2 linked regions of the Pontiella desulfatans genome follow. The protein of the gene in region 2 binds, or shares a complex with, the protein of the main gene of each other region. Links are inferred from orthologs where the notes say so. Each region holds a gene or a part of one and is shown on either strand. Other genes may lie near its edges. The genes, in order: pheT and pheS.

Evidence for each region.
Region 1: the proteins of pheS (region 2) and pheT are in contact, whole or in part, in a crystal structure (PDB 6P24), measured with the Escherichia coli proteins. The link is inferred for Pontiella desulfatans from one-to-one orthologs.

What each region holds. Positions count from the first base shown.
Region 1 is NZ_CAAHFG010000004.1:154,824-169,542, reverse strand. The notes cover bases 2,040-5,093. They hold pheT (phenylalanine--tRNA ligase subunit beta), read left to right. Parts: upstream 2,040-2,389; coding sequence 2,390-4,798; downstream 4,799-5,093. Other genes in these bases: E9954_RS26250 (reprolysin-like metallopeptidase), read left to right, coding at 4,826-5,093; E9954_RS26260 (hypothetical protein), read left to right, coding at 2,040-2,248. Also shown: E9954_RS26270 (GntR family transcriptional regulator), read left to right, coding at 1-76; E9954_RS26265 (ABC transporter ATP-binding protein), read left to right, coding at 76-960; more of E9954_RS26260, read left to right, coding at 953-2,039; more of E9954_RS26250, read left to right, coding at 5,094-6,784; E9954_RS33960 (phenylalanine--tRNA ligase subunit beta-related protein), read left to right, coding at 6,684-6,932; E9954_RS26240 (S8 family serine peptidase), read left to right, coding at 7,112-9,127; E9954_RS26235 (hypothetical protein), read left to right, coding at 9,424-9,591; E9954_RS26230 (S8 family serine peptidase), read left to right, coding at 9,661-11,823; E9954_RS26225 (ATP-dependent DNA helicase), read right to left, coding at 11,957-13,966; E9954_RS26220 (M20/M25/M40 family metallo-hydrolase), read right to left, coding at 14,004-14,719.
Region 2 is NZ_CAAHFG010000003.1:132,262-146,788, forward strand. What follows is about bases 4,033-6,894. They hold pheS (phenylalanine--tRNA ligase subunit alpha), read right to left. Parts: upstream 6,040-6,894; coding sequence 5,026-6,039; downstream 4,033-5,025. Other genes in these bases: E9954_RS21670 (ATP-dependent 6-phosphofructokinase), read right to left, coding at 4,033-5,015; E9954_RS21680 (nucleotidyltransferase substrate binding protein), read left to right, coding at 6,230-6,643; E9954_RS21685 (nucleotidyltransferase domain-containing protein), read left to right, coding at 6,636-6,894. Also shown: E9954_RS21655 (sensor domain-containing diguanylate cyclase), read left to right, coding at 1-1,263; E9954_RS21660 (pyridoxine 5'-phosphate synthase), read left to right, coding at 1,403-2,122; E9954_RS21665 (NAD(P)H-hydrate dehydratase), read left to right, coding at 2,186-3,673; more of E9954_RS21670, read right to left, coding at 3,717-4,032; more of E9954_RS21685, read left to right, coding at 6,895-7,025; E9954_RS21690 (hypothetical protein), read right to left, coding at 7,305-9,149; E9954_RS21695 (exonuclease/endonuclease/phosphatase family protein), read right to left, coding at 9,163-10,263; E9954_RS21700 (hypothetical protein), read right to left, coding at 10,272-10,889; E9954_RS21705 (FG-GAP repeat domain-containing protein), read right to left, coding at 10,985-13,144; E9954_RS21710 (hypothetical protein), read right to left, coding at 13,176-14,527.

The sequences.
Region 1 (14,719 bases), on a different replicon or contig from region 2:
GGCAGGCATGGGTGAAAAGGAATTCATTGAACTGTCCCGAACGGCGATTCGTTCGGAGAAAGGGAGCGGGGAATAATGGAATACTCGATTGATATCCAGGGATTGGAAAAAAGTTTTGGTAGCAAGTTTAAGTTGGGGCCGCTCGACCTGCATGTGCCGACGGGATCGATCTACGGATTGATCGGCCCCAATGGCGCGGGAAAAACCACGACCATCGATCTTTGCATGAACATGGGCAAGGAGGAGGCCGGTGCAATCTACATTTTTGGAAAGCACCATCGCAACGAAGTCGTTGCCGTGAAGCAGGAGATCGGCTATGTCAGCCCCGACCTGAATTTTGATGCGTGGGGCAAGATCCATCGCCTGCTTCGTTATTACCGCAAGTTTTATCCGGAATGGGACGACGCCTATTGCTCGGAGCTGCTGGGAAAGCTGGAACTGAAACCGTCGGACAGAATCAAGACGCTTTCCTTTGGCGGAAAAATCAAACTCGGACTGGTCGTCGCGTTGTCGCATCGCCCAAAGCTGTTGTTGCTCGACGAGCCGACCATCGGACTCGACGCGGTTTCCAAACAGCAAATCTTCGGCGAGCTGCTGGCGGCCGTGAGCGATTCGGATCGAACGGTACTCATTTCATCGCACGGCCTCTCCGATCTCGAACGGTTCACCGACCAGATCGGATTTATCCGGGACGGACAACTCTTGCTCGAAGGCGCGACCGATGAGGTGGTTCAACGCTATTGCCTTTGCGACTACACCGCAAGTGGAACGCTTCCGCAAGGTCGTCCGGGTTTCATTGTTCAGCATACCGAAGGCGACCGGGTGCGAGCGGTTGTGGACAAATCGGCGGATCTGGATGCCTGGTTCGCCAGCTCTGGCTTGACTCAAATCTCCTCTGCCCCCATGACGCTCGAAGACCTGTTCGTGGCGCTCGCGAAAGAGGAGAACGGCGATGGATAGCCGTATCTTTTTTCACTACCTGCGCCGCATGGGGTGGGGGAGCCTCTTGATGTTCCTTTTTTGCGGACTGACGTTTTACGACGGGAAAGTCGATTCGGTGATGTCCGTGGTTTATCCGGTGATCTGGATCTGCCTGCCGATAGCGATGGAAATGAAGCCGGGCGCCGGCGGAAGTTTTCGGGTTCATCAGGCGTTGCCGGTTCAGCCCGCGTTTTTGCGCCGTTTCCCGTTCTACATCGGCTTGGTTGCCCCAATGCTCATGGTGTTGGCCGCGACGCTACCGTGGGGGATTTATCGAACGGTGGTGGGCGACACGGCTTTCTGGATGAACTCTTTCGCGCCAGTGATGCTGGGCATGTCGATGTATTTGATGATGATGGCCGTATCGATGCCGCTGGGGCATGCGCTTAAACTTCATGAAAATCCGTTAAAAGGCACGGTCGTGATGAGTCCACTCATCGCGGTTTTAATCACCGCGGTTTTCGCGATAGATAAACTTTGGCTCCTGCCCTTGGGGCGCGTTCTTGTTTGCGCCATGGCCTTCGGGTTCGCGGGATTGAGTTGGTGGCTCGCGCCCTTGATGGCGGACGGAAAGACGATCCACCTCAGGTTTGGAAAGGAACGAGGCGACCGCGGAGAAGTAAAAGAAAATAGTTTGTTTGGAAAACTCGCGTGTTCGCCGGAAGGGCGCTGTGCGTTGGCGGGAATGGGGTTGTTCGCGTTGTTGGCGGCGTTCGCGTTGTTCTTTTGGTGGAAATTCCGCGGAGAGGATTTCGGGCGGGGCGGCAGTATTTTCGCCGGCATGTTTTTCATGCTCGCGAGTATTTTTGGTTTCATGTATTCGGTGTTGTTTGCTGGATCGATGCGCAGCCTTGCGGCGCTGCCCCTGTCCCGGATTCAGCTATCCGCGAAGATTATGAGGTGCGCGATGCTCGTTCTGCTCGGAGGGCTTCTTGGAATGGCGCTTGTCGTTTTTTCTAGCGGGGAATTTGCCCATTTATTGATTGTCGCCGCGTCCGCGCTCTACGCCATCGCGGTGGTGTTTCTTGGCCTCGCAGCATTCTACCGGGTTGGATTTCGGCTCGGCTACGGCGTTCTACTGACGTTCGCGCTGATTATCCAGTTGCGGCTGATGTTGTCGGGCATCGGCGATCTTCTGCCGGCTGTGGGCTGGGTGGATCTCGCGGTCGGCGCCGTCGGCGCCGCGCTTGGAACATGGGCGATTCCCCGCGCCCTGGAAAGTTCCGCCGCCTATGCCCCGAAGCAGATGCCCGGTCAGCGGATTTGATGAGGGTTTTGTTGTTGGGCGGGTAGGTTCGCTCCGAGAGCGGGGGCGTTACGAATTACGCATTACGAATTACGATTAACTTGAGCCAATACGGCCCAACCTATATAAACAACGCTCATTTTTTCCAATCGGAGTATAGTTATGAAAGTACCAGTCAGTTGGCTGAAGGAATATGTTGATTTCGAGGACACCATCGAGGGCTTGGCCGACAAGCTGACCTTCGCGGGGCTGGAAGTGGAGGCGATCGAAACAATCGGCTCCGATTTCGAAGGCGTCGTGGTGGGGCAGGTGACGCAGGTCGAGCCGCATCCGGGGGCCGACAAGCTGCGCCTCTGCACTGTTGAATACGGCGCCGAAGAGACCATGCGCGTCGTGTGCGGCGCTCCCAACGTCGAGGTTGGCGGCAAATACCCCTTCGCCCCGGTCGGCACCACCTTGCCCGGCGGTTTCACGCTGAAGAAGGCCAAGATCCGCGGCGAGGTTTCCATGGGCATGCTCTGCGCCAAGGACGAACTCGGCCTCGGGGAAGACCATTCCGGCCTGCTGGTGCTCGACGCCGGCCTCGAACCGGGCACCCCGTTCGTCAAGGTTTGGGGCGCGCCGGAAACCGTCATCGAACTCGAAATCACGCCAAACCGCCCGGACTGCCTTTCCATGCTCGGTGTCGCCCGCGAAATGGCGGTGCTTTATGGGACCGAGCTGAAAATGCCCGCCATCGAGATTTACGAGACCGACGAAGACGTCAACGCCGAGATCTCCGTCCGCATCGACGACGAAGCCAAGTGCCCGCGCTATACCGCCCGCGTGATGAAGGGCGCCAAGATCGCCCCCTCGCCCGACTGGATGCAACAGCGCCTGGAAGCCGCCGGTATCCGCCCGATCAGCAACGTGGTCGACATCACCAACTATGTCATGCTCGAAACCGGCCACCCGCTGCATGCTTTCGACAAGAACACCGTCGCCGGCAACCAGATCATCGTGCGCACCGCCAAGCCCGGCGAAAAGATGCACACGCTCGACGACACCGAGCGCGAGCTGACCGAAGAAATGCTGGTGATCGCCGATGCTGAAAAGGCCTCCGCCGTGGCCGGTGTGATGGGCGGTGCCGATTCCGAAATCAAGGCCGACTCCTCCACCATCCTGCTCGAGGCCGCCGCCTTCGAAACCTCGACCATCCGCCATACCGCCAAAAAACTCGGAATGATCACCGACGCCTCCTACCGCTTCCAGCGCGGCGTCAACACCGATTCCGTCGAGTGGGCCAGCCGCCGCGCCGCCGCGCTCACCTGCGAACTCACCGGCGCAACGCTCTGCAAGGGCATCGTCGATGTCTATCCCGGCACCCGGGAGCAGATCAAGATTCCGTTCAGCTACCAACGCATCGAACGCATGATCGGTGCGGAAATCAGTGCCGACGAAATGAACGCCATCTTTGGGAAGCTCGAAATCGGAATCGAAAGCACCGAATCCAAATCGACGGCCGTGGCTCTGGTTCCGGCGTTCCGCCTGGATCTGGAACGCGAGGTGGATCTGGTCGAGGAAATCGCCCGTATTCATGGCGTGGACAATATTCCGGCCAAAACCCCGTTGGCCAAGGTGATTCCCGAGGCCGACGACTCGCGCGTGCGCGCCATCGCCGGCCTGCGGAATGTGCTGCAAGGCCTGGGGGTCGGCGAAATCATGAACTACACGCTGGTCAACCATCCGCTGCTCGACCTCTTCAACAAGGAAAACCGCGAGAGCCGCGAAGAACTGCCGCACCCGATCTCCAAGGATCAGTCGGTCATCCGCACCTCGCTCATCCCGCAATTGGTCGAGAGCCTGGGGCGCAACCATTCGCGCCAGATCAACGAGGCCTGCTTCTACGAGCTCGGCCGCGTGGTCAACCGCGTCGACGGTGCTCCCGTCCAAACCGAAACCGTATCGCTCGGCATGATGGGCCCCGTGGGCCGCTCGTTGCTAGAAAAGCGCGCCCCGGTGAAGGACGAGGAAATGTTTGTCTGGATGAAAGGCCTGGTTGAAAAACTGCTCTCCGCCCAGAAGCTCGACACCGTTTCGTTCAAGGCCGAAGACCGGCCGGAATACGAGGCCGGCAAAGCGATTTCGATCCTGGTGGATAATGAAACCGTGGGCCACATGGGACTCGTCAACAAAACCGCGCGGGGCGAATGGCGCCTGTCCGGCCCGGTTGCCGCCGGCGAAATCAACCTCGAAGCCCTCCTCAAAAACGTTTCCGAAATCTCGAAAACCAAAGACCTCGCGCAGTTCCCCTCCATGAGCCGCGACATCGCCCTGATCCTCGACGAATCCGTCCGGCACGAGGATGTGGTGGCGCTCATTGAAAAGGCCAATCCGCAAAACCTTGAATGCTTCGGCCTGTTCGATTTCTACCAAGGCAAAGGAATAGAATCCGGAAAGAAAAGCTTGGCGTACACCTTTGTCTACCGCTCCGCCAAACAGACCCTGACGGACAAAAAGGTTAACAAGGTGCACCAAAAGCTGGCCGACTTCCTCTGCCAGCAGCTCGGCGCCAGCCTGCGTGACAGTTAGGCCAATGAATGTTGAGTGGCAAAACGGATGAAGAAAAAAGCAATTCAGTACGTCTTTGCCACCGCTCTTTCGCTCGCCTTCGTGGCCGTGGTTCTTTCAATGCTCGACGGGAAGCAGACTGGCAGTGGGCCGCAAAGGGCTATCGATAATGAACCCATACCTGCTTCGTCCGCTGAGCAGATGAATCTTTCCCGGCGCGTTGGGCAGCCCCGGAAATCCTTTTCGCCAGACTTGCTGATCCGGTTGGAAGATCTTCCCGCCGGGGAGTTCCGAAATGATGTTGGAAAGCTTCCGGACGATTTGCGGGAAGAGGTTCTGAAGATGCTGGCGGAGGATCGGTGCCTGCTCTCGGATATCGATTCCCTTCGGGTTGATCGCGGTGGTGCCTTGTACTATGTCTGTTCTTTCATCCCACGGGACGGAGCTCCAATGGAGGAAGCGGCTCTTTCCAAGGAGTCCGGGTTGTTGGGTTTTTCGGCGGCGCAAGGCGCATTGGTATCGGTATCCACGCCAATCCGCCTTCATAGCCGGCCGGGCAGCGACAATATCCTCTTCCTGGATTTCGATGGCCATGTGGTTGAGAACACCCGCTGGAACAACTCGCGGGGCGTTGACCGGTGGGATTGCCTTCCCTACGACAAGGATGGAGACAGCACAACATTCAATGCTTTGGAATTGGCATTCATCACGCAGATTTGGGAACGGGTTTCGGAAGACTTCGCCCCGTTCGAGGTGGATGTGACCACCGAGCAACCGGTGGAATGGACGCCCACGACCGGTCATGCGTTGATTACGCCCGGCCTCGATGCAAACGGAACAAACTGTCCTCATGCCAGTGCGGGAGGGGTGGCCTATGTCAATGTTTTTGGCAAGACCTCCTATTCCTACGATTCCGGGAACGCCTATTCCCCAGCCTGGTGCAAGGATTACCACGAAGCCAATGCCGCCGAGGTGATTTCCCATGAACTCGGGCACAATTTTTCACTGAAGCACGACAAGTGGAGCGATGGCGCCGTAACGAACGGCTACTACGGCGGCCACGTCAACGGAGGCATCAAGTGGGGGCCCATCATGGGGACGGGCTATGGCGACGATGTGTCGCAATGGAGCAAAGGGGAATACCTCCATGCCTTCGAGTCGGACCAGGATGACCTGCTCCAGGTTTCAACCCGGGCCGGCTACCGTCCTGACGATGCCGGGGATGCGAATGGATCCGCCGCGTTGCTCGGGGTTGCGGCAGATGGCGCGGTCTCGCATGGCGGGGTAATCGAAGAAACGGACGATCCCGATGTCTATGTGTTCTCGACGGGTGCGGGAGATATCACGATCCAGGCAAAAACCTATCGAGCCTCGACCCGGACATGGGGCGGTAACCTTGATCTGCTGCTTGAACTCTACAACAGTTCCGGCGACTTGATCGCATCCAGCAACGATCCTCTCGAGATGGATGCCTCCATTTCGCAATATGTTCCGGCTGGAGAATATTTTCTCCACGTGAAGCCGACCGGAGCCGGAAACCCGTTGGTCGATCCTCCAACCGGATATACGTCCTATGCCTCGTTGGGGCAATATTGGTTGACGGGACTGGTTTCGGCCGATGCGGACGGCGACGGCCTGCCGAACCAGTGGGAACTGCAGTATTTCGGGAGCTATACGAATGCCCTGCCGTCCGGCGATCTGGATGGCGATGGGGCGGACAACCTCACAGAGTTTATTGCCGGCACGGTGCCGAACGATGCCGGTTCCGTATTCAAGGCCACCGCCTATTCGGCGAATCATACCTCCGGAACACCGTTCACCATCGATTGGAACACCATGCCGGGGCGCCTATATACCGTTAGCCGCTCCTCCAGCCTTCAATACGATCCGTTCGCTCCCTTTCCGGATGCTGTGGACTTGCCGTACACAAGGAACTCCTACACCGATTCCGTCAGCCATGCCGAAGCGCGCATTTTCTACCGCGTCGAAGTCAAGACTGCGGAATAAAACACCTGCGGCAGCTGGCGAAGATGCAAGGGGCAAAAGGAATCTTGAATGTTTCGGCCTGTTCGATGTCTACCAAGGCAAAGGTATCGAGAAGGAAAACAAGAGCTTGGCATACACCTTTGTATACCGCTCCGAGAAGCGACCCTGACCGACACGAAGTTTTGCAAGGTGCACCAGGAGCTGGACGATTGCGTAGGACGGCAACACGGTGCTTCGTAAGGGAAGGTGAGAAAAACGAACATGTTTTATAATCGTGCTATCGAAGGAACGCGTGTATTTAATTTAACCATGCGAAATCATACACATAGATTGATCGGGGCTCTGTTGATGGCAGCGTCGGCATCCCAGGCTCAGCAGATTTCTCTTTTCGAAGAGAAGCCTTTCGAACGCGAGGCCTTTGCCCTCCAGCTGGCCGAAAAGGCTTCTACCGACAAGGAAGCGGCAAGGGTTTGGGCCCTGGCGAACAACAAGCCAATGCGTGTTGATGACGGACGCCAGGTCATGGAGCTGATGGCGGTGCGAAACGGAAAACCTGTCTACTACATTACGCACAACTCCAATGCCGCGATCTCCTCCGCCGCAAACAAGGTGCGCACCACGGCGCCCTATAACCTCGATGGAGCGGGGATCAATGTGGGCGTGTGGGATGCCGGTGCCGTCAGAACTTCGCACCAGGAGTTCGACAGTGGCCGGGCGGTGGTAAAAGACGGCTACACCACCACCCACTACCATGCCACCCACGTGGCCGGAACTATCGGGGCAAAGGGCGTGCAGACGAATGCCAAGGGCATGGCGCCTTCGGCCAGCATCCACTCCTACTATTGGAATTCCGATATTTCGGAAATGACCACCGCCGCCGCCACCGCGCCGGGGCAGACCGGAAACAAGATCTATCTCTCCAACCATTCCTACGGCCAGGGCGTAGGCTGGACGCAGGGGACCTTCTACGACAACCGCGACGAATTCGGGCAATACAATTCAGAGGCGCGCACGGTCGACCAGGTCTTGTACAATGCCCAGTACTATTTGCCATTTTGGTCATCCGGCAATGATCGAACCGACGGGACATCAAGCAGCAGCCCTGTGGGCGACGGCTATTACAAGGGGGGGTACGACATTATCTCCCACGAGGCGATCGGGAAAAACGTGATGACCGTCGGGGCGGTCAATGACGCGGTCTCGGGGGGGAATCGCTATCCTTCCGCAGGGACCTATACCAGTTTTACCAGCTGGGGCCCGGCCGACGATGGGCGCATCAAGCCGGATATCGTCGCCAATGGCTATCAGCTGTATTCAACGGATGATGACGACGATTCGGACTATACCACATTGAGCGGAACCAGCATGTCTTCGCCCAGTGCCTGCGGGTCGGCGGCGCTGCTGGTGGAATACTACAAGGAATTGTTTTCGGGCGGCGCCATGCGGGCGAGCACGCTTAAGGGGTTGATCATCCACACCGCGACCGATCTTGGTCGAGCCGGCCCCGACTACCAATATGGCTGGGGGCTGATGAATACCTTGGCGGCGGCCCAGTTGCTGGAAGACTATGCCTCCGGCAGCCTGAATCGCTTGCGGGAGGATTCTCTCTCATCGACGGCCAATCCGTCCGATAGTTTTGTGGTTTCCGCATCGGGGGAACCCTTCCGGGTCACCCTCTGTTGGACAGACCCGCCCGGTACCGCGCAATCCGGCGACGATATCAGAACGCCCGCCTTGGTGAACGACCTCGATCTGACCATCACCGGGCCGGGGGGCACGCGCTATCCCTACACGCTCAGCTACGCGAGCCCTGCTGCAACGGCAACCACCGGCGACAACGATGTCGACAATGTGGAGCAAATCTACGTGGCCAGCCCGACGCCCGGCATCTACACCATCACCATCAACTATGAAGGCTCTTCCCTGTCCGGCGGAACCCAACGCTATTCCCTGTTTATCGATGGCGTTTCTTCCGACTCCGATGGCGACCAGATGCCCGACTATTGGGAGCAGCAATATTTCTCCAGTACGACGGGCGCAGTGGCGACCGCCGATTCCGACGGCGATGGCACCGACAACCTGACCGAATATATTGCCGGCACCCTTCCCAACAATCCCAATTCCGTTTTCAAGGTCACCTCCTATTCCGCCAACCACACCGGCGGCACGCCGTTTGTTGTCAACTGGACAACGGAAGAGGGGCGCGTTTATAGCGTCAGCTATACCTACAACCTGAAATATGTGGACTTCGCTCCATTCCCGGATGCAACGGATCTGCCCTCCTCCCAAAACAGCTACACCGACACGGTGAGCCATGCGGTTTCCCCCATCTTCTACCGGGTGGACGTGAAGATCGGCGAGTAGGTTTCCTGCGGATCCGACTTCCCCTTGGCCGCTCTTGTTCCAAGCACCAGAACCGGCCTGCCCAAAATGGCGCCACGCATCTCGCCACGGCCGTCGTAAGATGCGTGGCATCTGCGCGCGGGGGATATCTCGCTGTACTCCGTGCGAAGGGCACAAGAAACCTTTACTATTGGCACAAAAGCGGCTATCTATAGCGAGTGCTGGCCGGAAGAGGTTCCGGTTGCATGTTGCTTATGATTGCCATTGGTACAATTGTTTCCGCGGGATTGGTGCTTTCTGTCGCCGGGATACTGAATTTGAATACACCCGCCCTCGTTCCGCCCCCCAGGCCCGCGTTGGTGGCGGAGGCCGGAACACGGCAACCGGCCCGGCCTTTGGAAGAGCGGGGCGATGCCATGCTGTTCGAGATCACGGCCCTGGTCGGGACGCCCTTCGGCGAGGCCATCACGCTGCCCTTCGACTGAGTCCCGATTTTGAATGTTCCCGGATGTCCGGTGTCTATCTACCCATAGGTGGCATTGAGCGAATATTCGATGAAAACGGGAAGAACCAGACCTTCGACCGGATTCCAACCCCTGGAAGCCGCGGGGCTGGCCTTGTTTTTTCTGGCCGCCCAGGCCATGGCCGACCGATCCTCCCGCGCGCAGGAAGCCGCCGGGCGCGCCGCGCTTGAAAAGGCCGAGGCGCAAGCCTGGGCGTGGCAACGGGGCATCGAGCCACGGTTCGACGATGGCGGGAACGTCATCGAAATCATGGCCCTGCGGAATGGCCGGCCGCTCTTCAACACCACGTTCAACAAGAACGCCGCCATATCCACAACGGCGAATGCCGTGCGGAATACGGCGCCTTTCGGTGTGGATGGGGCGGGGGTGGTCGTGGGGGTTTGGGATGGGGGGAGCGTGATGACGAACCACCAGGAGTTCGGCAACCGGGTGGTGGCCCAGGACGTGGTTTCGGCGCACTACCATGCCTCCCATGTGGGTGGAACCATTGCCGCCTCCGGCATCGTGACCAATGCGCTGGGAATGGCGCCCTCCGCCGCAATCGATTCCTACGACTGGAACAGCGACGATTCCGAAATGATTTCCGCCGCCGCCTCCGCCGCGGGGCAGCCGGGCAAGCTACACCTCTCGAACCATTCCTACGGCTACATTTCGGGGTGGTACTATGCCTATTGGACGAATCCCTGGACGCGCCGGTCGGGCTACCACTGGTGGGGCGACATCCATGAGGATGAGGCGGAGGCCGCCTTCGGGCAATACAACACCTATACGCGCAGCTGGGACAGCATCGTATATAACGCCCCCTACTTCCTGCCGTTCAAAGCGGCCGGAAACGAGCGCAACGACAACCCGACCGAAGGTTCCAAGGTCTACTACTCGCCCGACGGCGGCACCACCTGGACCAACGCCATCTACGACGCCTCGATCCATCCCGGCGGCGATGGCGCCTATAAAAACGGCTACGACTCGATCCCCTACCGCGGCAACGCGAAAAACATCCTGACGGTCGGGGCCGTGACCGATGCCGTGGTGGACGGGGAGCGCGCCCTCACCAATGTCAGCCTGCTGGGCTTCACCAGCTGGGGGCCGGCCGACGATGGCCGGATCAAGCCGGACATCGTGGCCAATGGCGACCAGCTCTATTCCTGCAACCAGACCGCAACCAATGCCTATGCCACGCGCTCGGGCACCAGCATGTCGAGCCCCAACGCCTGCGGATCGGCCGCCCTGCTGGTGGACTATTACGACGATCTTTTCCCCGGCGGGGCCATGCGGGCCAGCACACTCAAGGCATTGATCATCCATACGGCGGACGACCTCGGTCGCCCCGGCCCCGACTACCAGTTTGGCTGGGGCCTGATGAACACCCTGAAGGCCGGGCAGCTGCTTGCGGACTATTCCAACGGAAATCCCGTCCGGCTGACGGAAGCCAAGCTGTCCTCCACCAACGAATCCAACGCCTACGTCTGCTATGCCGATGGCAGCGGGCCGGTGCGGGTGACGTTGTGCTGGACGGATCCGCCCGGGGCTTCAACCTGGGAACACGACAGCCGAACCCCGGCCTTGGTCAACGATCTCGATCTCAAGGTGACCGGTCCGGGAGGCACCTTCCATCCCTTCCAATTGAGCTACGAAGATCCGGAGGCCAATGCAACCGCCCATGCGAAAAACCAGGTGGATAACGTGGAGCAGGTCTACATCGGGTTTCCGGAAAGTGGCCACTACACGATCACCGTCGATCATGAGGGCGCTTTGCAGAATGGAACCCAGCACTATTCCTTGCTGACCAGCGGCCTCATGGCCGACCAGGATGGGGATGGCCTGCCGGACAATTGGGAGGCGGGTTTCTTTGCCAGCGCAACCGGCGGCGAAGCCGCCGCCGATGCGGATGGCGATGGCTACGACAACCTGGCCGAATACATTGCCGGCACCGATCCAACCGACCCCGCTTCCGTATTCGGGATTGCCGCGGTGGAGTCGCTGCAGCCCGTGGACGGCCATCCGCCCTTCGTCGTGGAATGGAACAGCATGCCCGGCCGCGTCTACAACGTCTATTGGACCTACCACTTGAAATATCTCCCGTTCTCCAACATTTCCGGGGAGCTCCGCTGGCCCATCAACAGCTTCACCGACTCCGTGGAGCACGTCGGTTTCGGCCAATACTACAAGATCGACGTGAGGATGGATGACTGACTAGAGCGGTTCACGAATGAGATGCCGTAGAAAAGTGGAGGGTCGGGTTCCACCCCGACTGAACCCGCTCGAATGGAAGACCGGGTGGAACCGGTCCCTCCATCAGGTTGCGGCATTTCATTCGTGAAATGCTCTAATCGTCCCCCAGCCCCGGCACTTCGACCTGTTCGATGGGGCAGTCCTCGATCGATTCGAGGAAGAGGCGGCCATACCACTGGTTGCAGACCCGGCTGTCGAGGATCGTGACCGTTCCAAAGTCGCTGCCGCTGCGGATGAGGCGGCCAACGCCCTGGCGGAACTTGAGCACGGCCTCGGGCAGGGAATATTCCTTGAACGGGTTTCCCCCGCGCTTTTCGATGGCCTCGAAACGGGCCTCGATCAACGGGTGGTCGGGCACGGCGAAGGGCAGGCGGGTGATGATGACGTTGCTCAGCGCCTCGCCCTGCACATCGACGCCCATCCAGAAGCGGTCGAGGCCGAACAGCACCGCCGCATCGTGGTTGCGGAATTTTTCAAGCATGGTCTTGGGCGGTGTGCCGGAGCCCTGCACGAGGAATTCGTAGCCCTCGAGCTCAAAGTCGAAGCGCAGCTCGTCGGCCACCTTCCGCATGAAGCGGGCGTTGGTGAAGAGCACGAAGGCGCGGCCCCGGCTTTCGTTCACGAAGTGCTTGATGGCGCTTACGGCCTTTTCCTCGAAATTGTTCGCGGAGGGCGGCGGCATATTGATGGGGATCTGCACCTGCATCTGGCGGGAATAGTCGAACGGCGAACCCACGCGCAGCTCCTGGCATTCGTCCGCGCCGATGCGGTGGCGGAAATATTCCAGGCTGTTGCCGACGGCCAGCGTGGCGCTGGTCATGATGACGCAGGGGATTTCCTCGAACAGCACTTCGCGCAGGATCGGGCCAACATCGACCGGTGCGGAATAGAGCACCGGCAGGCGGCGGCGCCCCTGCACCTCGACCCAATAGACCTGCCCCTCCAGCGACTGCTTCAGAAACGATTCGATGGTGTCGCGCAGCTCGAGCCCCTTGTTGCGGAGCGATTTGACCTCCGATTGCGTATCCTCGTTGTCGGTGGTCTGCGTAACGGTTTTGAGATGGATGCAGAGATTGGTGATCTTTAGCGGGAGGTCGGTTTCGATGGGCGGGGGGTCGAAGACGCGCTGCTGGGTTTTCTGGGGGCCCAGCTTGAAGTGGTCCCTGATGGCCTCGAAAAACCGATCCGCCGACTCGCGGATCTGGTCGACCATGAAGGTGCCCTTGCCGTCCTTGAGCACGGAAAGCAGGCCGCGCCGCTTTTCGGAATGCAGGCGGCGCAGCCAGTAGTCGATCTGGTAGAGCGAAAGGCGGATGCCGAGGTGCGACGAGGCGACGTGCTCCATCTGGTGCGCTTCGTCGAAGACGACATAGCCATAGGGCGGCAGCATCGCGGCGCCCTCGGCGCGCAGCGCCAGCTCGGAAAAGAAGAGCGAGTGGTTCACCACCAGCACCTGCGCGTTCTGCATCTCCTGCCGGGCGTTGATGTAGTAGCACTCCTTATGGAACGGGCAGCGCTTGCCGGGGCAGTTGCCGTGCTCGGCGCAGATGGCGCCCCAGACCTCGTGGTCGGGCTGTTCGTCGAGTTCCTGGTAGGAGCCATCGCCCAGCTTCCTGGCCTGGGCGGCCGCGTAGATGGCGTCGAGCTGTCCCTCGCGGGTGGCATCGAACAGGTCGCCGCTGGTGCGGCGCGCGCGCTGGAGGCGCAGCAGGCAGAGATAGTTCGAGCGGCCCTTCACCATGACCGCCTTGAAGTCGCGGCCGAGGGCTTCGCGCACGAAGGGGATGTCCTTGTGCATCAGCTGTTCCTGCAAGGTGATCGTGTAGGTGGCGATGACGCAGCGGGTTTCGTGTTCGAGCGCGGTGAGGATCTGGGGCACGAGGTAGGCGAAGCTTTTGCCGACCCCGGTGCCGGCCTCGACCGCGAGGTGGTGGCCGAAACCGCCCGCATCGGCCACGGCGCGCGCCATCTTTTGCTGCTGCGGGCGTAGCTCGAAATCGATCCCGCTTCCGGTGCAGTGCTGCTCGAAGAGTCCGCCCGGTTCAAAGAACTGGTCGGATATTTTTGCGGCCTGCGGGGTCGGCACTGGATCGAGGGAAATCATCGGCCCACTTTACAACATCCGGTGCGCGGGGCAATACCTACTCGCCCAGAACCTTGAACATGCGTTGTGTAACGGTGGTCAGATCCAGCTCGACGGCGAGTTCGGTCGTTGTGTTCGTTGCCGGAATGTGTTGGATGAAATCCCAGCCGTTGGTCTGCAGGAGGCTGTCGGCCCCATACAATGTATAATCGACGCCCGGACTGGACTGCCAGCGGACTTCAAGCGTGCTTTCACCTTCGATGGCCGGTTCGAGCGTGGCCGGGGGGATGACGCCGGCCTGGTCGCAGAGGAAGTGGGCGATGGCCCTGGATACTTCTGTGCAGATGTCGTAGTCCATCACGCCCGGCGTATCGGTCGAGTCCATGTCGGAATGCATGATGGTATTCAGGATTAGTGGGTAGCCCGTGGACAAATCCATGAAATCGCCCTCAAAAATGAGTACCGTATCAATTCCTGCATCATGGAACGGGGCATGATCGCTTGCCCCTATGTGAGGCAACTCGATGATCCCTATGCCGGTGTGGTTCGTTATGGCTTGGATAAGCCCGTTGCGCACCGGGTTCGGATCCGCCTCCACATGGAGCGTGTCCGGTGTGGTGTCCAGATTGAAGGCAATCATGTCCACGCTGATCATGCCCTCAATGGTTGAGCGGAGGATGGCGTTGGTTTCGGATGGATCATCGGTGGTGTGCGTATCGACGAAATGCGTGGAGCCCGCCAGCCCCTTTTCCTCCCCATCGAAGGCGATGAAGT
Region 2 (14,527 bases):
CAGTTCCTCTTCCCCACGATCGCGGCACAGTTCGACTTCATGGGCGGTGCCCTGGGTGTGGTTGCCGCCGTTGTCGTATCCTTTGCGGTCATCACACTGGTTGCCAGCTACTACCGCTTTCAGAACATCGTGCAGATGGCGGAGAACACCCAGCCCGAGGACATGGGCGCCCAGCCCGAGGACATCCTGCGCGTACAGCTTGCACGCTACCTCGCCGGGTGTGCGCGCCGCGGCACATCGTTTTCCCTCGCGCTCATCCGGACGTCCAATCCCGAGGTGCCCGTTCGCATGGATGCGCCGATCGTCGGTAGCATCCGCCATGCCGCCCGTCGCGGCGACATCACCTGTGTCTACGACGACCAAACCGCCGTGCTGCTCGCCGAATCCGAACCCGAGGATGCCATGGCCATCCTGACCCGCATCACCGCCTACGTGGCCGCGGATTGCCCCGAACTCGAACTCGCCGGCCTTCGCTCAGGCATCGCCTCCTATCCCGGCCATGGCCTGGCCGGCAAGGACTTGATTGATGCCGCCCTCGAAGGGTTGCGGATGTCCTCCGCCGAAGCCCCGATCGTCATGCCCGAAATCGAGGATGCCGATGAGGAGCTCGAAGAACCCGCTGTCGAAGAGGTTGAAGAGCCTGCCGAATCCGGGGGAGAGGGCGAAGAGGACGACAAAAAGGATTCCAAGGGGTGGAAGGAGCGGCGCAAGAACCTGATGCTCGACGAGTTGACCGGCGTACTGAAACCCTCCGCCATTTCGGCCTACATGCAGCGCATGATGAGCGAGCTGCGCCGCAAGAAGCAGCCTGCGGCCCTCTTCTGCATGGGTGTCAACAACATGGACCATGTTGCACGTATCCATGGCGCGGAGGCTGCCGACGATGTCATGGCGGGGGTCAGTAGGTTGCTGCAGCAATACCTTCGTGCCGACGACCTGATCGGACGGCACGAAAAATACGCCTTCCTTGTCCTTGCGCAGTGTTCCATGGCGGAGGCCGAGATCATCGGCAAGCGCATCAGCACGCTGGTGCAGCAGGGCGAATTCGTTTCCGGCAGGAAAAAGCTCAAAACCACCATCACGCTCGGCGTGGCAACCTATCCGGAGCATGGCCGCAACCTGCACCATCTGTACACGGCCGGGCAGAAGGTGCTCGACCATAGCCGAATCAACGATATCCGCGCTTATGCGGTTTACGATCCCGAAATACATGATAGGATGCCACCCAAACCGATGAAGAACATCAAATCGGTGCAGGCGTAGTGGAATTAGGAATGTAGATTTAAGAATGTAGAATTTTGGGTCTGCGACGCTTCCCGGTGAAGGGCGCGGAGAATTCGACGGGAAACCATTCTTCATTCTGAAATCTTAATTCTTAATTTCAATCCAGAGGAGAGAAGATATGAAACTAGGTGTGAACATCGACCATGTGGCCACATTGCGCCAGGCGCGTGGCACCGTATATCCCGATCCGCTGGATGCGGCCATCCTGTGTGCCCGGGCCGGTGCCCACGGCATCACCGCCCATCTCCGGGAAGACCGCCGCCATATCCAGGACGACGACATCTATCGCCTGAAAGAGCTTCAGCCCCTTCCGCTCAACCTCGAAATGGCCAATGTTGAATCCATTGTCGAAATTGCCCTAAGCGTCCGGCCGGCCGAAGTCTGCCTCGTCCCCGAAAAGCGCCAGGAGCTGACCACCGAGGGCGGTCTGGATGTCATCGGCCATTTCAACCATCTCAAGGAAACCGTGCAGTGCCTGACCGAAGCCGGGATCGAAGTCAGCATGTTTGTCGATGCCGATGAAATTACCCTGGCCGCCTGCAAGGATCTCGGCGCCCCCACGGTCGAGCTGCACACCGGCGCCTATTGCGATGCCGAGCCCAACGACCGCCCCGTTCTACTCGAGCAGTTGATCCGCGGCGCGGACTATGCCCATGAACTCGGGCTGAAGGTGAATGCCGGACACGGAATCAACATCGAAAACCTGGGCGGCATCCTGTGTGTTCCGCACCTCGACACGCTCAATATCGGGCACAGCATCATTTGCCGCTCCGTTTTCCACGGCCTGGAGACCTCCATCAAGGAAATGCTCATCGGCATGCTCGAATACAATGGATGACAAGTGACGATTGAGGCGTGATCCATTTAACCACGCCTCACGTTTCACTTTTCACGTTTTCTCATGAAACTCATCACGCCAGAAGAAATGCGGGAGCTCGACCGCCGAACCATCGAATCCGGTATTCCCGGCGAAGAGCTGATGTTCACGGCCGGTGAAGGATTGGCCGATGCCATCCGTACGCTGGCATCCAACCATCAGCTTACCGATTCGCCCGTCCTGTTTGTTGCCGGCGCCGGCAACAACGGCGGCGATGCCTTTGTTGCCGCCTGTTGCTTGCACGAGGACGGATGGCCGGTCGAATGCTGGCTGGCCGCGCCCGAAAGCAAAATCAAGGGCGATGCACTGATCCATTTCAAGAAGATGAAAAAGGCGGGCGTCCCGTTCGAGGTGCTCGATACGTCCGAGCATTGGACCTATGTGGCCGAAAGCGGCATCGACGCCGAAATCATCGTGGATGGACTGCTGGGAACCGGCGCCGCCGGGGATCCGCGCGGCGTCATTGCCGATGCCGTTCAATTCATCGATGCCCAGGCCGACCGCGCCTTGGTCGTTGCCATCGACATTCCGTCCGCCATGGCCATACGGGCCGACCTGACCGTCACGATGGGACTCCCCAAGATCGGGCTGGCCGAACCCGAAAACATCGACATGGTCGGCCAGGTTGAAGTGGTCGATATCGGCATTCCACCCGCCTTCATCGATGAGGCGGTTGGCGATGCCGATCTGGAATTCATCCATCCCTCCGACCTCTCCCCGCTGTTTCCGCGCCGCCCGCGCGATGCGCACAAGGGGGCATTCGGCCACGTGCTTTGCATCGGGGGATCAAAAGGCTACAGCGGAGCCATTGCCATGGCCAGCCGGGCCGCCACCCGCTCCGGCGCCGGACTCGTCTCGGCCTTTGTGCCCGAAGCCATCCATGCGCTGGTCGCTCCCGCCATTCCCGAGGTGATGGTGCATTCGAGCATGCCCGAAGGCAAATGGACGGCCATCATGGCCGGTTGCGGCATGGGGCGCTCCGCAACCACGCGGGAACAAGTGTTGCACCTGCTGGAGGATTCCGCGGTTCCGGTCGTACTCGATGCCGATGCCATCACCGTGCTCGCCGATCATGTCGATTCCATCAAGAGTGCCAAGTGTCCCGTCGTCCTCACGCCGCACCCCGGCGAGTTCGCCGCGCTGTTTGGCCTGAAGGTGGACGATGTTCAGGAAGACCGTTTCGGCATGGCCCGGATGGCCGCCGACAAGCTCGGCGCAACCATTGTGCTCAAAGGGGCGGGGACGCTCGTTGCAACCCCCGGCCAGCCAATTGCAATCAACCTAACCGGCAATCCCGGCATGGCTGCCGGTGGTTCCGGCGATGTTCTCGCCGGAATCATTGCAGGACTCGTTGCCCAGGGGATCGCACCGTTCGAAGCCGCATGCGCCGGGGTGTGGCTCCATGGCCGTGCGGGCGACCTCGCCGCCGCCGAAAAGGCGCAGGCCTCCCTCATCGCCACCGACCTCATCGAAAAAATCCCCGATGCTTTCCGGGATATTAGTTGCAGATAGTGATTCGTGACGATTGAGCCGTGAGAGGAAGTTATCTCACGCCTCAATTCACCATGCTGTGCGGTTGGTGGGTGGCCTGGATGACGGTTTGCCAGAACCAGCTTTGCGGGTCGATGGTTTTTCGGGCGCCGATCATTTCGATGGGCAGGTGCACGAGGCGATCGTGGTGCAGGCCAACAATCATGTTGGTGCAGCCGGCCATGGCCGCGTGCACGGCGTTGTTGCCGAGGCGCAGGCAATACATGGAGTCGTTCGCGTTGGCGCGGCGGCTGCGGATGTTGTAGCTCGGATCGAAATATTTGACGTTGACCTCCAGGCCCTTCTTTTTGAAGTGGGCATGGATTTCCTCATTCATCAAATCGCCGATGTCCTGAAGGCGTTTGTTGCCGGACTTGTCGGTGGCGTCCTTGGCTTTGTCGAACAGGTGTTGGCCGGCGCCTTCTGCCACGACGACCACGGCATGCTCCTTGCGCCGCAGGCGTTTTTCCAGGACTTCCAGGAAGCCCTTGGGGCCGTGGAGGTCGAACTCCACTTCCGGGACGAGGCAAAAGTTGACGGCGCTGTTGGCCAGTGCGGCCGATGCGGCGATCCAGCCCGATTCGCGGCCCATCAGTTTAACGAGACCGACGCCGTTGCGGTAGGCGCGCGCTTCGTTGTGGGCGTTGGTGATGATGTCCCAGGTGGCTTCAACGGCGGTTTCGAAGCCGAACGAGCGCTGGATCAGGCTGATGTCGTTGTCGATCGTTTTGGGAATGCCGACGACGGAAATTGGAATGTTGCGTTCCTTGAGCTTGTTGACGATGTCGCGCGAGCCGCGCTGGGTTCCGTCGCCGCCGATGGTGAAGAGGATGTCGACACCGTAATGGATCAGCGTGTTGATGATTTCGTCGTCGTCCTGCCGGCCACGCGACGACTTGAGCATGGTGCCGCCCTTTTCGTGGATCTCGTCGGTGTTGTCGGTGGTTAGCTCGACGGGATAGTGGTAGTACTTCGCCACGAGACCTTCGTAGCCATACTTGAACCCCAGCACGCGTTTCACGCCATAGCTTTCCAGGCTGCAGAAGGTCAGGGCGCGGATCACGTCGTTGAGTCCCGGGCAGAGGCCGCCGCAGGTGACGATGCCGACGGTGACATCCTTCGGGTTGAAGAAAACCTTCTTGCGCGGACCGGCCAATTCGAAATATTCGATGTCCTCGATTTTTTCGAGTTTGGAAAGCTCCTTGGTGCGGTCGTGGCATGCCACGGCCTCTCCGTCGTAGAAGCGAACCAGCTTATCGATAAGGGGCGAATCGAACGTGGTTTCGCCCAGGGTTTCCGCGCGGTGGATCTTTAGGTTTTCCATCGATCTTCTCCTAGAATTGTGAAAGGAACCGGACATCGTTTTCGTACAGGTTCCGGATGTCGTGAATGCCATACAAAATCATGGTGATGCGTTCGATGCCCATGCCGAATGCGAAGCCGGTGACTTTCGAGCTGTCGTAGCCCACCGACTGGAAGACGTTGGGGTCGACCATGCCCGCGCCGAGGATCTCGATCCATCCGCTGTTCTTGCAGACGCGGCAGCCCTTGCCGTTGCAGACGTGGCAGGTGAAGTCGACTTCGACGCTCGGTTCCGTGAACGGAAAGAAGTGCGGGCGGAAGCGGATCTTCACGTTCGGCCCCATGAGCTCGCGGGCGAAGTAGGAAAGCGTGCCCTTGAGATCGGCCAGCGAAACATTCTCGTCCACATAAAGGCCCTCCACCTGGTGGAAGTTTGCGCTGTGGGTGGCGTCCGGCGTATCGCGGCGGTAGCAGCGGCCGGGGGAAATGATCCGTACCGGCGGCTTGTGCTCCATCATATAGCGCACCTGCACCGGCGAGGTGTGGCAGCGCATCAGGTCGCCGTTGTTCAAATAGAAGGTGTCCTGCTCGTCGCGCGAGGGATGGTCGGCGGGGGTGTTGAGCGCATCGAAGTTGTTCCAGACGGTTTCAATGTCCGGGCCGTCGGCCACGGTGAAGCCGAGGGTCTGGAAAATCCGGGTGATGCGGTCGGTGATCTGCGTGATCGGGTGGCGGGTGCCGAGTCCCTGCCACTGGCCGGGCTGGGTCAGGTCGAAGCCCGCCCCTGCGGACGTGCCGCTGGCGGCGAATTCCGCCTGCTTGGTCTTGATCCGCTCCGCCAGCTCGTTCTTGAAATCATTGACGGTCTTGCCGAACATCGGTTTTTCTTCCGGCGAAACATTTTTGAGTTCCTGCATCACCTTTGGAAGCAGCCCCTTGCGGGCGAGGTATTCAATGCGAACGCCCTCGAGCGCCTCCGCGTTTTCGGCATTTCGCGCTTTTTCCAGCGCCGCTGCCTTCATATCGATCAAGTCTTGTAGCGTCATATTTTTTCCCCGGTTCCATGAATTGGAAAAACAGCGTCCTATCATCCTTGCCGGGGGGATTTTGGCAATTGCTTTTTTGCGGTTTCTTTCGGTTGATTAAACATATTTGGAGCAATTCGGGGCGGCTTGAGATTGTATTCTCCGCGCAAAAAAGCTTGGATGCATATAGGCCGATTGATCGGAGGGGCCTATGATGGATGACGACTTGGATATTCGTTGGAAGCAGCGGTTTCAAAACTTTGAAAAATCGCTGAAGCTACTTGAAGGGGCATTGGCTGTTCGGTCTCCCGACATCTACCAAAGAGCGGGGATGATTCAGTTTTTCGAAACCACCTTCGAGCTATCTTGGAAAATGATGAAGGACTATTTCGAGGCGGAGGGTTTTTCAGACGTCAAATCGCCCCGGGCAGCGATTAAGCAGGGTTTTGAGAGCGGCTTGCTTCAGGAAGGGCACGCATGGATGGAATTGCTCAAAGACCGTAACCTGACGGCACACACCTATGATGAAGAAACGGCGGAGAAAGTCGAAAAACTGATCGAAGGGAAATACATCCCCATCATCCGCGACCTTCATGAAACCTTCAAGAAGCTTAACGATGCATGACCTCGGACTCAGCGAAAACGATTTGAAAGCCATCCGGGAAATGCTGGGTCGGTGCCCGGAGGTCAAGCAAGCCGTTGTCTTCGGTAGTCGGGCAAAAGGGACGCACCAAAATGGGAGCGATGTCGATTTGGCGCTAAAGGGGACAGAGCTGACGTTTGAAGGGGTCACCCGTATTTCCTACCTTCTCAACGAAGAGACTTTCATGCCTTACAAGTTCGATGTTCTCCAATACGAGACGATTAAAAGCACAGAGCTCATTGACCATATCGACCGTGTTGGAATAACGGTCTACAAAGCCGACAATCCCTTTATCGGTTCCCGCGCAGATATAGAGGATGTAGAAACGCATGTGCGTGACCTTCGTAAAGGGCGGGAACTATAATCCTGTATCGTCATTTGAAGTGCTCCTTTAGCAGTTCCGTCCGGAATAGAGAAGCCGTGGCGGTGGATTCCGTTCCTCTGTTCCAGCGCGTACGGTTGCGGCGGATCGGAATCCGCCGCCACGGTGTCATTCGCCAAGACAAAGCAGAAGCTTGTCGTAGGCGAAGACGTCGGTTTTAATTCTCTGTTTGGCCGATGACCTTAGCATCGTCACGGCGACACCTTCGTCAACCGTTCGAGGCAGGAGCTCGGTGTGGTTCCTCACAATCAATACTCCTTATTATTCCTTGAAAATCCTATAGCCGAAGTAGTCACGGGCGACCTCCGAGTTCTCCGCAAGTTCGTCATCCGTTTTTACGGCCACAACTGAGGAAACGGAAACAGATACATTCTTCTCATCAAGCGCTTCCTTTAGTGTCGCCAAGGTCTCCTCATTTATTTCCCCAGCTAGAGTTTCTTTTACGGCAGAAAGAAGAGCTTCTGAAGAAAGGTCAAAGAGTTGCTCAAGGGCAAATCGGATTTGTTGGGAGAGTTCACGACCAGCTTTTTTATATTTGCTGATCAATGATGTTTTAGGTGATTTCAAAAGGGATGACTCTTTTTTTACTGCATCACCTTTGTTCTGAAAGGCAGACAATGCTGCTTCAAAACCCTCAAGAACAGAATCTAAATTATGAGCTAAATCCTGAAGCTTTTCTGCCAGAATTTTTACGTTCGGGAATATGGCACGATACTCAGGGTTTGCTGTTAAGTCGTTGAAAAATGCATTGAAGGACTCCTGCACTCTAAATGACCATTGGTTGAATTCTTCCGCATTGACTACTTTTTCTTTCCATGAAAGTTTTTCATCAGGGAATGTTCGCTCCCAATCACCAAGCTCTCGCAGGAAATCGGCTCCCAGAGCCTGGGTAACAGAGGCTACACATTTTTTCAAAACGGGATCCGCCAGTTTCGCAACCTGGTCTTTTGAAAATGCTAATAGTTCCTTTTCTGAATCTTCGAGGGTTTTTGCCCAAGGCAGAATGTATTCAGGATTTACCCGGTCGGATAAGAGATCGTACTCAATGCGATCATCCAACTCTGTATAGAGACGACTCAGCAATTTTGCATTGAGAGGGATGTTGTATTGCTCATTGACCAAGTTGCGTAGAATCTTAACAGCAGGCTTCGGCTTGCATATCGCGATGTAATTCACTGCGCACATCTGAAGAACATCCAACTCAGACTGTCCAGCTTTCTGTGCACGTTCCAAAAGAGTCACCATTTCATCAACATCGTTTTCCGGGTCAAGAAGCGAGAATTTATCAAGGGCGGCAGAAGCTGCAATTACATCCTCCCTCATTAATGGGAAATAGGCATTGTCATATTCATTGAGTGCATCCAGAGCCTTTTGTTTAAATGCACCACATAATTCTTCACGGTTTATGTTCTTATACTTTTCTGCGGATTCCAGAGCACAACGAGCCTTGTAATACCAGAAAGTTGGAAATGCCTTAAACGTATCGTTTAAGACATCCAACCGTTCAAATTGGCGATGCGGATCGGGATCCATCAGGATTTTATTGTATTGAGAAATTTGTTTTTCCGTTAAACGCCACTCATCCGGAAAATCATAGGTGTCTGAAAGTCGCCAAGCAGTTTCGAAAAGGCTTCTGCGCAGACCATTGAGCTGTTCGATGGCGGAGCGCTGCAGCTGCCATTGCTGTTTTTCATAATCCAAGTTGGTTTTGGCTTTGGAACGACGGTAGTTGATATAGCCGATTCCCGCCTGTGTCGCCAATCCGATTGCCATAGTTGCAGGGCTTCCTGCAACCATCATCCCCATCCCGGACATCGAATCCCAAATGGCATTTTTCATCCGGTGCTGATACTCCTTCTCCGCCATGGCCTTATCGCCCTCCTGCATCAGGTAGAAGGTGATGACATCCATGATGGACGTAATGGCAGAAAGAAGGGCCTCATCCTTGACGATTTCCCGAAGATTCAAATTATTTAAGATTGCATCGTATTCCTGCTTGAGAATATTGATGTCTTGATAATCCACTATCTGTGAAACAGACACCGTACAGAGGTTCAGGGCAAATGCGGCTTTCTGTTTTTCTTCTTTTGCTATCTCGATACTCATTTTCTATTTCCCTTTAGAGCGACAGCTCAGCAATGATTGGAACGTGGTCCGAGCACTCTTCATGATATTCCTTAAACTTTTCCAGTCCTGAAAAGCATTCGATGCGTCCAGGGTTTTTCAGTGATGAGGCCCAATTTTGGTTAAATGAAAAATGGTCGTAGTTTTCGCTGTAAAACTCATCATCAGAGGTAGGCCGAGGACGTTCATCAAAATACGTTATTTTTTTCAGCGTCGATTTCATGTTCTGAACCGTTTCAACCCGGTGGTTTTCACAGTTTTTCATGTATTCTCGATCAGAGTCAGGGGTAACTCCGGCAAGGTCTTCTTCGGTTAGGTTATAATCGCCAGCGATGAGTGTTCGGACAGAGCGATAGTCGCCAAAACGAAGGGTGTTGACAAGGGTATGAATGGAACCCGTTAAGAATTTGTATTCCTCAATGCGTAGTTTTATGGCGATTTTTTTTGGGACTCGCGTTTTCGTTTTTTCATTTCTACCCCCAAACCTGATGTGAGTATTGATAATGCGGAGTTCCCACCAGAGGTTTGCAGTAGGCCTGAATCCGCATATAAGAGGTGGTCGCTTTAGACTAACCCATGTTTTCAGAGTCTTTATCAGCGCCTCGTTTGCTACGTCTTTTTTGGTTATCTTTCGGATGGCCTCGTCAATAAGTTCAGCGAGTTTTTGGAGGAACCCTTCCCACGGAGAATTCAATTTTTGATAAATTTCCCGATAGTACTTTTGGGGCAATTCTTGCGTTTTTTTGTTTTGAACAACATCCATTTCTGTTTGGGGTGGAATCAGATAGATCCTTCTGGAATTCCAGATAAACGCATATTCTTCGTATTCTTTATCACCTCTCATGCACTTGGGTTTGAAATCCAAAAAATCCTTGGAATGAACTCCCGAATAGGTATTGCCCATCTTTTTGTTCAGCTCCTTAACCAAATACTCAACGCTGTCTTTTTTAAACACTTCCTGAAGGGCTAAAATGTCGAATTTCTCCTCTTCCATGATCCGGATAAAATGCTTTGCTTTGCGCATATTCTTGCAGTTTTCATCCTGTTCATTGGGTGGCGAAAAATTCTGTAGGTTATAGGAGCCGATTTTGTACATAATTCAGGCTACTTCTGGAGCCAAGAAGGGGCAACGTCGGAAAGGAACGCATCCACACCTTTTCCAGTAAGTTCTTTCTTTATTTTTGCCTTCTCTGTCATAAGCACTGCGCCAGTGTTGACCTTAAGTGCATGCATGTAGAGTTTGCCGCCAGCTTTAAAAGTCGCCTTCGAAACATTTTTTGCCATATCAATTGCTTTATCAACACCTTCTCCGACCGTATTGATACCTTCACTTTCATTTTTCTTCAGGAGTTTGGATTTAGTTTCACCGAGAGCTTTTGCACAGTTGGCGAGGTTGTCTTTAAATTGTTCTGCCACTTTGCCCCAATCCGATTCCCCAAAAATGACGGCATACGGGTATTGGGAAAGTACAAAGACTCCATCTTCTGTTTCAGCGCACTCACCCTCCTGGATCTTCTCGCGAATATACGTATGCGAAAGTGGGTTTTCTTTTCCATCCCCAATGCAGATAAAGCACCGTCCTTCCGTTTCAGGAATAGGGTGCTTCTCAAATTCTTTGCACAGGATTGTTTTAGAAAAAGAATTCTCTCCGAGGTAATCAGAAATCCTTTCTGCCAAGCTTACATATCGCTTGGGGTGAATAATAAAGAACTCCTTTTTCATAATAGCTTATCCTCTAATTAAAGAACGTATGCACATTTGCCCCATGTTAACAAACCCCAGTATCTATAAAACGCAATTCTTTATTATATTTAGGGTTATTCCCCCAGATAGATCAGGAGCTTGTCGTGGGCGAGGACGACGAGGTCGCCGATGTTGTCGCCGTTGAGATCGCCGGATTCGATGTCGTGGGGCTCGGTGCCCCGGGCGTTGCCCATGGTGGCGAAGTCGGAGGTGAGGAAGATTTCGAAGGCGAGTTCCTGTTTCAGTTCGTTGTCTTTCTGGCTCAGGATTTCGATGGCGCGGTTGGAGGGGTCGACGAGGGCGACCATCGGCCGGGGCGGACTGGCCAGCTTGACGAGCTTGGCATAGGCGAGCAAGGCATTCTCGGAGGGTGAAACATGCTCGCCGGTCGAGACCACGTCCAGTTGCATGCCGTTTCCGGTGACGGTGTTCAGTCCGGTTCGGTCGAGCAGCACAACCATGTCGCGTTCCCGGTTGGGGAGCTGGATGAGGTCGAAGATGGTTTGGTCGGCATCGGGGATGTGGATCTTGCCCCAGGCATCGCCATCGGCGGCGAACCGGACGAGGTCGCCGGAGTTGCGGTCGTAGAGCAGGGTGCCGGAGGAGCCGTCGCGCAAGTCGTAGTTGCAGGAGGCAATCAGTTCGCCGCGCGGGTTTTCGGGGTTGAACTGGCGCGTGGCTTCGTAGCGGTCGCCTTTCCATTCGAAGCGGCGGGCAATGGCGCCCTGCGAAACGACGAGGGACGAACCATCGCCGGGGGCGCCGAGCCGGATGTTGGAGAGTTCGAGCTTCTGGGTCAGGGCGCGGAACGATTCGCTGGTGATGTCCTCCAGCGTTTCCTTGGCGAAGAGCTTCATTTTGGGGGTGTCGTAGGCCATGAAGAAAATGAGCCCGGTTTTGCCTTCCGGCAGCTGGAAGGCCAGCAGGTCGGCGGGGTCGTTCTTCATGTCGAGCGGATAGATGGAGACGAGGTCGCCCTCCATTTTCACGAGCTGTAGTTCCCTGTCGTCGTTCTTGCAGACGAACCAGTTGTTGCATCCGGCCAGGACATGGCCGGGGGTCTTCAGGATGGAGGGGAAGCGCTCCAGATTGCTGCCGGAGTGGACGGCGGCGATCTTTTCCTTTTTGCTGACGACCACGATGTCGCCGTTTTCGAGGCGGGAAAGGCGTACCACTTCGGAAAGGGTGTCGATGCGCTTCGGCTCGGGATCGAGTCCGTCGTCGGTGCCGGCATAGAGGTGCAGGCGGCTGAGCTCGGGGGCGGCGACGAGCAGGTCGCCATAGCCGTCGTTGTTGAAGTCGTCGGCCAGCCAGGCGGGGGATGCTTTTTTACTGGTGCCCTCCAGGCCGATGCGCCCCGGGGAGTATTCCTGGGCGTCGAGCAGGGCGGGCTGCTCTTTCACGGTGAAGCCATAGGTGCGGACCGCGAGCCGGTTGCGCAGCACCATGCCGATTTGCGGGGCAACGCCCTCGGCCTGAAGGATATCCATGTAGTGCCGGGGCGGCAGGTCGAGCGGTTGCTCGATGCCGTAAAGGCCTCCGCCTTTTCCATAGCGGATTTTCAGCGGATTGCGCGTGCTGTTGAAATGGAAGGCGAGGTCGGGGATGCCGTCGTTGTTGATGTCGGCAATGTCGCCGAAGAAGCTTTTATCGGCCGCGAAGGTAAGGGTCTTCTTTTCCACGAAGGGGGTGGCGTCGGTATTCCAATGGAGGTCGGCCTTGTCGCGGCGGCAGACCAGGATATCGCGTTTTCCGTCCCCGTTGAGGTCGCCAATCTGGATGGTGCTGACCTCGGCCAAGTCCTTGATGAAGATGCGTTCGGGCTCCGCGAACGAGCCGTCGGCCTGTTGGTAGCGAAGCTGGAGGCCGATGGCGGTGCCGAAGGTGATGATATCCTTCAGCCCGTCGCCGTTGAGGTCGTTCACGCGGACGGCCTTGAGCCCTTGGTCGACAATCATCCCCTTGTCCTCGAAGCGGTCCTCCAGCTCCGGCAGGTCTTCGAGGGCTTCGCCGTTCGGCTTGCGCATCAGGATTTCGAGCCGGGAGACATGGTTGTTGGCGAACAGGATGTCGTCGAGGCCGTCGTTGTTGATGTCGGTCACGACCAGCCGCGAGGTGCCGTTCTTGAACTTGTAGATCTCCAGCGGCTGGAAACCAAAGTCGCGTTGGGGGGCTTCGGCCAATGCTCCGGAGGCGATGGCTGCGAGGGATAGAAGGGTGGCGAACTTCAACATTCCATATTCCTTGTTCGGGATTCGTGGTTCACTAGTATTTGAGAATGATCTTTTGGTGCAGGCCATGGACGCTGGCCTCGACGTATTGGTAGGAGACGTTGAAGTACGAGGCGATATGGTCGGCGGGCGGAAGCTTGTCGAAGTCCGGCGGGGGCAGGGCGGAGCCGCTCATGGCCCAGCGTTGCCGGATCATGGAGACGTATCCGGGTTGCGCGATTTCCTCGAGGATCACATCCATGCTCTTTTTCCAGTCGATGGCGCTGTAGGCGAAGGCCCGCGGGGGAACATGTTCGCGCAGGCCCTTAACCAGTTCGGTGCGCTCGAAGGCCTGGTTGGCGGCGGCATCGCTGGTGACGCTGCGGATCACCTGGCGCAGGCCGCCGGGGGTTCCGTAGAGCAGGTAGTCGCCGGCAATCGAGATGCCCATGGCCTCGGCGGGGTCGCTCTCCTTCAGCGTGTAGATGGTGTGGTCGAGGAAGTCGTCGATTTCAAGCCCAACGGAAACATAGGGTTGCATGGCCGGGGCGGCCAGTGCGGTTTCGAGCCCCTTCTTGAAGGCCGCGCCGTCCACCAGGTCGACGGCGACAACAGAGTCGCTTTTTTCGCCTTCCACCGTGGCGAAGGAGACAAATTTCTTGCCGAGGTGCGCGAGCAGATCCTGCTCGAGGTTGATGCCGGCCTGTTGCTGGATCATGGCCAGCAGCATATCGAACTGCGGTTTCATGGCGGGATCCGCCGAGGCCAGTACGTTGGGGATTTCCTGCCAGAGGCCCAGCAGATTGAAGCGGCCAACCTCGATGGACGCAATGTCTTCCGGAATGAAGGTGACGGTCGGCAGCTCGGAGGGTTGCACGTCGAGGATGGTGAACAATCCTTTGCCCATGGCGCCGATGCGCAGGATGTTGTCGGCCACGAGCCGGTCGTTCCGCAATTCGATCGTCGAGGAAAAATTTTCGATGTCCAAAAGCCCGAGCGCCTCGAACATGGCGCGTTCGCTAACGCCGGGCTGCCCTTCTGTAATGGAATCCTCGATCATCCTGGCCAGCGGCAGGTTGATGTTCAGGACGGGGTTTCCGGAGGGTTCCACCACCTCGTCCTTGCGGAGCCGGACGATGCATTGCTCGACCCACTCGCGGGTATGGCCCATCACAAACGTGCTGCCCACGTGCGCCTGCCAGGAGAACGATTCGTTCCCCGTCCCCGGCTTTTCGACGTGCTGGACGATCTCCACGTCCTGGAAGCTGCTTCTGACGATGTCGAACGGTTCCTTCATCACATCGCGCACCTGGTCGTCGAGCACCAGGCTTTTCTCGAACTCCTCCTTGCCCATCATGGCAATGATGTAGGGGTCTTCACTATTGAGGTCGAAGGCGAGGATGATTT